DNA from 2 places in the Streptomyces sp. NPDC094032 genome. Region 2 is predicted to be linked to the other one. Evidence: riboswitches for the same ligand, from Rfam matches in the RefSeq annotation. Region 2 holds a riboswitch; the other holds the start of a gene.
What was found. A riboswitch is a leader RNA that binds a small molecule or an ion and turns the genes downstream of it on or off. The one in region 2 is predicted to bind cyclic di-AMP.

Region 1: it holds a riboswitch for cyclic di-AMP, as region 2 does, so the genes downstream of both, ABTZ54_RS21125 (transglycosylase family protein) here and ABTZ54_RS16580 (transglycosylase SLT domain-containing protein) in region 2, are expected to answer to the same signal.

The regions. Positions count from the first base shown of each region.
Region 1 covers NZ_JBEOUE010000014.1:148,601-151,771, forward strand. The annotation lists gene ABTZ54_RS21120 (transglycosylase family protein) at 1-790, shown strand, start outside; cyclic di-AMP (ydaO/yuaA leader) riboswitch at 1,049-1,223, shown strand; gene ABTZ54_RS21125 (transglycosylase family protein) at 1,227-1,955, shown strand; gene eno (phosphopyruvate hydratase) at 2,217-3,171, shown strand, end outside.
Region 2 covers NZ_JBEOUE010000010.1:93,530-96,700, reverse strand. The annotation lists gene ABTZ54_RS16585 (DUF1304 domain-containing protein) at 1-337, opposite strand, end outside; gene ABTZ54_RS16580 (transglycosylase SLT domain-containing protein) at 414-1,247, opposite strand; cyclic di-AMP (ydaO/yuaA leader) riboswitch at 1,252-1,406, opposite strand; gene ABTZ54_RS16575 (SpoIIE family protein phosphatase) at 1,775-3,171, shown strand, end outside.

The DNA of each region.
Region 1 (3,171 bases), on a different contig from region 2:
CGCGCCGAGCGCGGACCTCGCCAGCCGGGCGCAGCAGATCGCCATCGCCGACAAGGCGCTCGCCGCGGGTGACACCCAGTGGGCCACCTGCGCGCCGATCGCGGGCCTGAAGAACGACGGCAGGAAGCCCGCCGTCGCGCCCGGCGCCGCCGTCAAGCCCAAGGCGTCCACCGGTCCGGTCGCCGAGTCCAACCGGACCGACGGCACCCCGGCCGGCTCCGGGGCGAGCACGACGACCCCGGCCACCCCCGCGACCCCGTCGGGCGGCGCCACGACCGCGCCCGCGACCCCGGCCACCCCCGGCGGCTCCGCGACGCCCGGCACGCCGACGACGCCGGGTACGCCGGACGCGTCCGGTACGCCGAGCGCTCCCGGTACCCCGGGTACCCCGGGTACCCCCGCTACTCCCGGTACGACGGATCCGGCCACCCCCGGCTCCGGCAAGCACCGTGGTGACGCCGCGCCAGAGCAGCCGGGCAATTCGGACGCCACGCCCGAATCCGGACGTCACGCCGCACCGGCTGACGGGTCGGCGGATGGCGTGACCGGCGGTAACGCGACGGCCGAAGGCACGGTCATCGGGCAGAAGTCGGACAACTCGGGCAAGGCTGGCGAATACACCGTCAAGCCGGGTGACAGTCTGTCGGACATTGCGCAGGAGAACGCGCTGCCCGGCGGCTGGACCGCCCTCTATGACGCCAACAAGAAGACGGTCGGCGTCGACCCGGACCTCATCCTCCCTGGTCAGAGCCTTGAGTTGACGCCTGCGCCCGCCCCGGCGGCGGAGTAGTTCGTAGCTGAATGTCCGTTATGAGTAAGTGAGACATGGGTCTCTCTTGCCGAACTGGCGTGTCACGTCCGCAAAGTTTGCTCGCGTCGCCCCTCACCTGCGTAAACACCCCTCCCCGGGGAGCAAGTAGGGGCGATTTTTCCGGGTTGATGGTCTTTGAACTTCCGCCGGGTCTATGTCTACGGTCGTGACCGCTCGCCACCGCGGGCCCCGTCGACCGGTAACGCCGAATCCTGCCGCCGACCGATGGGAACAGTCGTCGCGTCAGCGCCGAAGGCAGGAGCGGGGGACCCAAGGTAAGTGCCGGCCCCGGCCGTTGAGACAGACGGCCGACGATCGGCTTGGGGTGAAGCCGCGTGCAAGGACACGCGGCCGGGCAACTCACTACGCCCGAACCCGACAGCTCACCTCGTAGGCGTCGGTGAGGAGAATTCCCATGCTGTTTTCCGGCAACAAGGGCAAACACCGTCGTCCCTCCAAGGCCACCCGAGCCATCACGCTCGCCGGTGTCGCCGGTGTCGCCGTCGCCGCCCCGCTGATGACCGCGGGCACCGCCTCGGCCGCCACCGCCTCCGAGTGGGACGCCGTCGCCGCGTGCGAGTCCGGCGGCAACTGGTCCATCAACACCGGCAACGGTTACTACGGCGGCCTGCAGTTCTCGGCCTCCACCTGGGCCGCGTACGGCGGCACCGCCTACGCCCCGACCGCCAACCAGGCGTCGAAGTCCCAGCAGATCGCCATCGCCGAGAAGGTCCTGGCCGGCCAGGGCAAGGGCGCGTGGCCGAGCTGTGGCGTGGGTCTCTCCAGCGCCACCTACAACGGCGGCTCCGCCTCGTCGAGCCCCTCCAGCTCGTCCTCTTCCTCGTCCTCCAGCTCCTCCTCGTCGAAGCGCTCCACCGAGCAGCCGACGACCCGCAGCGAGCAGCGCCAGGCGCCGAAGGCCACGCAGAAGAAGACCGTCTCCAAGAAGACCGTCACCACCCCCACCGGCCAGAAGGTCAAGAAGGGTGACGGCGAGTACAAGGTCGTCGCCGGCGACACCCTCAGCAAGATCGCCCAGGCGCACGGCGTCAAGGGCGGCTGGGCCAAGCTCTTCGAGCTCAACAAGGACGTCGTCACCAACGCCGACCTGATCTACCCGGGCCAGCAGCTCCACCTCAAGTGAGCTTGACGACCCTCCCGCGGTGACCACCCCGGCCCGGAGCGCCCTTCCCCCGTGCGCTCCGGGCCGGGGTTTCCCCGTTCGGGCCCTTACCCATCGGTAGTAAGGGGTCTTTCGTCCTCAGATGCATGCCCTTGGGTCCTTTTTCGTCCCAGGGGGCGGGCGTCCGGCTGGCCGGAGCCCCGGAGCCGGTTAGGCTCTTGTCGCAAGGCGAAACGAGACCTTGCCGCATGCGTCACAACCAGCGTCACATCCCAGAAGGAGATGCTCGTGCCGTCCATCGACGTCGTCGTAGCCCGGGAAATCCTGGACTCCCGAGGCAACCCCACGGTCGAGGTCGAGGTCGGCCTCGACGACGGCAGCACCGGCCGTGCTGCCGTGCCGTCCGGTGCCTCCACCGGTGCGTTCGAGGCCCTTGAGCTCCGCGACGGTGACCCCAACCGTTACCAGGGCAAGGGTGTCGAGAAGGCCGTCCTCGCGGTCATCGAGCAGATCGGCCCGGAGCTCGTCGGCTACGACGCCACCGAGCAGCGCCTGATCGACCAGGCCATGTTCGACCTGGACGCGACCCCGGACAAGTCCTCGCTCGGCGCCAACGCCATCCTCGGTGTCTCCCTCGCCGTCGCGCACGCCGCCTCCGAGGCGTCCGACCTGCCGCTCTTCCGCTACCTCGGCGGCCCGAACGCGCACCTGCTGCCCGTTCCGATGATGAACATCCTGAACGGCGGCTCGCACGCCGACTCCAACGTGGACATCCAGGAGTTCATGATCGCGCCGATCGGCGCGGAGTCCTTCTCCGAGGCGCTGCGCTGGGGCACCGAGGTCTACCACACCCTCAAGTCCGTCCTGAAGACCAAGGGCCTGTCCACCGGCCTCGGTGACGAGGGCGGCTTCGCCCCGAACCTGGACTCCAACCGCGCCGCGCTCGACCTCATCGTCGAGGCCATCAAGCAGGCCGGCTACGTCCCGGGCAAGGACATCGCGCTCGCGCTCGACTGCGCCGCCTCCGAGTTCTACAAGGACGGCAAGTACGAGTTCGAGGGCAAGTCCCGCTCGGCCGCCGAGATGACCGAGTACTACGAGGAGCTCGTCGCCGCGTACCCGCTGGTCTCCATCGAGGACCCGCTGTTCGAGGACGACTGGGCCGGCTGGAAGGTCATCACCGACAAGCTGGGCGCCAAGGTGCAGCTGGTCGGCGACGACCTGTTCGTCACCAACC
Region 2 (3,171 bases):
GCGCGAGCGCGCCGGGGAGCGCCTGCGCGACCAGGATGCGCCGGTTGGCGGTGAGGCCGCCGTACACCCCGGCGACGACGACGCAGGCGAGGAAGAAGATCTGCGCCCGGAAGCCGGTCGGGTCCCCGGCGATCAGGCCCCAGACGAGGCCGGCCGCCAGGAAGCCGTTGTAGAGGCCCTGGTTCGCGGCGAGCGGGGCGGTGGCCCGGGCCATGGCCGGGTCGAAGCCCGAGAGCTTGCGCCCCGGAGCCTTCTCCCACAGGAACATCTCCAGGACCAGGAAGTACGCGTGCAGCGCCGCCACCAGGCCGACCAGCACGTTCGCGAGCGTATCCATCGACTCAACCGCTCCTCGGGTTTTATGGACAGGTGTCCATCATAGCTGGACACCTGTCCATGAAATCCCCGGAGCCTCAGTAGGCGCTGTTGACGTTGTCGATCGAGCCGTAGCGGTCGGCGGCGTAGTTGCAGGCGGCCGTGATGTTGGCGACCGGGTCGTAGAGGTCGTAGGCCGTGCCGGCGACGTGGTAGGCCTGGAAGGTCGGCTCGATCACCTGGAGGAGGCCCTTGGAGGGGGTGCCGGCCAGGGCGTTGGAGTCCCAGTTGTTGATGGCCAGCGGGTTGCCCGAGGACTCGCGCATGATGTTGCGGTGGATGCCCTCGTAGGTGCCCGGGATGCCGTTCTTGGCCATGATGGAGAGGGACTCGCGGATCCAGCCGTCCAGGTCGTTCGTGTACGAGACGGCCGAGACCGCCGAGGAGACCGCGGGGGCAGCCTGCGCCGCGGCCTGGACCACGGCCGCCGACGGGGCGGACGCCTGGGGCGCGACCGCCGGGCGGGCCGCGGCGGCGCCGCTCGCGCCGCCGCTCGCGGCGGCGTTCCGGGCGTCGATGGCGAGGCGCAGGCCGGGGCGGATGAGGCCGGGGTCGGCGCCCACGGCGGCACGGTTGTCGCGGTAGACCTTCTGCCAGCCGCCGCTCACGTGGTGCTCGCGGGCGATCTTCGAGAGCGAGTCACCGGCGACCACGGAGTAGCGCACGGGACCGCCCGCCTTGGCCGCCGGCACCGCCGCCTTTTCGATTGCGACGGAATGGACCGCGCGTACGGCCTGCGGGGTCTCAGCGGCGGCGCCGGTGGCTCCGAGGAGCGGCAGGGCGAGTGCGGCGCTGCCGGTGATGCCGACGACGGCCAGTCCGCGAGCGAGCGGGGCGCTCTTGGTGCGGCGGTGCTTCCCGTTTCCACGCATGGCGAGTTCCTCTCCTTCGCCTGCGAGGTGAGCTGTCGGGTTCGGGCAGGAGCTGCCCGGCCGCGCGGCGCGCGGCTTCACCCCGAGCCGCCCCGGTGACCGGGGCGGCGGAGAACCTGGGTCCCCCGCTCCTGCCGTACGTGTGGGTGGGTGAGTGCGGTGCCCGGGCGGCGGCAGGATTCGGCGTTCCGTCCGGATGACGGGTGACCGTAGGCGAATCCGAACGGCGAGAACAAGGGTCCAATTCGCAAAAGCAAGCAGATCTTTTAGCAGCCGGAAATAGGGCGATCGCGGTGCCGTGATCCAACTCGCCAACTGGTTTCCGGGGGCGCGCGCATGACTCCGCGACAGCATCTTGGGGACATGCCGGGCCGTGACTCAGATCACCGCCGGTCACTTAATCTGATATGTCCGGATCCATGCGATTTAGGAAAGGTTTGAGAAATCGGGGGTTCGCGACGACTGGCGGTCCGCTTCCGGGGCGGGATGATGGAGGGGCTGCGGGGTGGAGGAGGGACACGGTCTGGATGAGCGCGGCGGCCTTCCCTGCCGGACAGGACCCGGCGGACGGCGATCTCACCTTGGAGCCGGGCGGTCTCCTCGACGTCCTCGGGGTGGCCGCCGTCGTCCTGGACGAGCGCGGTCGGATCGCCCTGTGGAGCCCGCAGGCGGAGGAGCTCTTCGGCTACCCGACGGCCGAGGCCCTCGGCCGCCCCGCCGTCGCGCTGCTGGTGGAGGAGCGCCACCAGGACCTGGTGCGGTCGCTCTTCGCGCGCGTGGTGTCGGGCGCCGGGCCCTGGGCCGGGGTCTTCCCGGTACGGCACAAGGACGGCCACACGCTCCTGGCGGAGTTCCGCAACACCCGGCTCCAGGACGAGCGGGGGCGCCCCTACGCGCTGGGGCTCGCCTCCGACCGGGCCACGGACCGGCGCGTGGAGGAGCACCTGTCGCTGTCCTCGCTGCTGGTCACCCACTCCCCCATCGGCCTGGCCGTCCTGGACCACGGCCTCCGCTTCGTGCTGGTCAACCCGGCCCTGGAACGGATCGACGGCCTGGCCGCCGCCGCGCACCTGGGGCGCACGCTCCAGGAGACGATGGCGTCCCCGGACGCGGAGGCCCTGGAGACGGCGCTGGGCGAGGTCCTGGAGACGGGCGAGCCCGTGCTGTCCCGGAGCGTGCGCGGAGTGACCGGGCCCGACGGCGCGGAGCGGGTGTGGTCGGTCTCGCTCTACCGGCTGCGGACACCCGAGCGGCGGATCATGGGGGTCGCCATCGCGGTCAGGGACATCACCGAACAGCACCAGGCGGCCAGGACGGCGGCCCGGGCCCGCCGCCGGCTCGCGGTGATCGCGGCGGCCTCGGAGCGGGTGGGGACCACGCTCGACCTGGATCTCACCGCCCACGAGCTGGCGGACCTGGTGGTGCCCGAGTTCGCCGACATCGCCGCCGTCGACGTCCTGGAGTCCATCCTGACCGGGCCGCTCGCCGGGCCGGCGCGGACCTCGGGTCCCGCCGTGTTCCGCGCGCTCGCCGTGAAGGCCGCGTACACCACGCCGGCGCGGGAGGCCGCCGACCCGGTCGGCGAGCCCGCCCGCTACGGCGCCGAGCGGCTGGTCACCCAGTGCGCCCGCACCGGGCGCCCGGTCCTCGTGCGGCACGTCACCGACGGCGACCTGCCCCGGATCGCCAGCGGCGAGGCCACCGCCGCGCTGCTGCGGCGGGCGGGCATCCACTCGTACCTCGCCGTCCCGCTGCGGGCCCGCGGCGTGGTCCTGGGCGTGCTCGACCTGAAGCGGGCGCGCAACTCCGTGCCGTTCGACGAGGACGACGTCCTGCTGGCCGGGGAGCTCGCGGCCCGCGCCGCGGTCGCCATCGACAACGCCCGCTGGTACCGGCACCAGAGCCAGGCCGCCCTGGCCCTCCA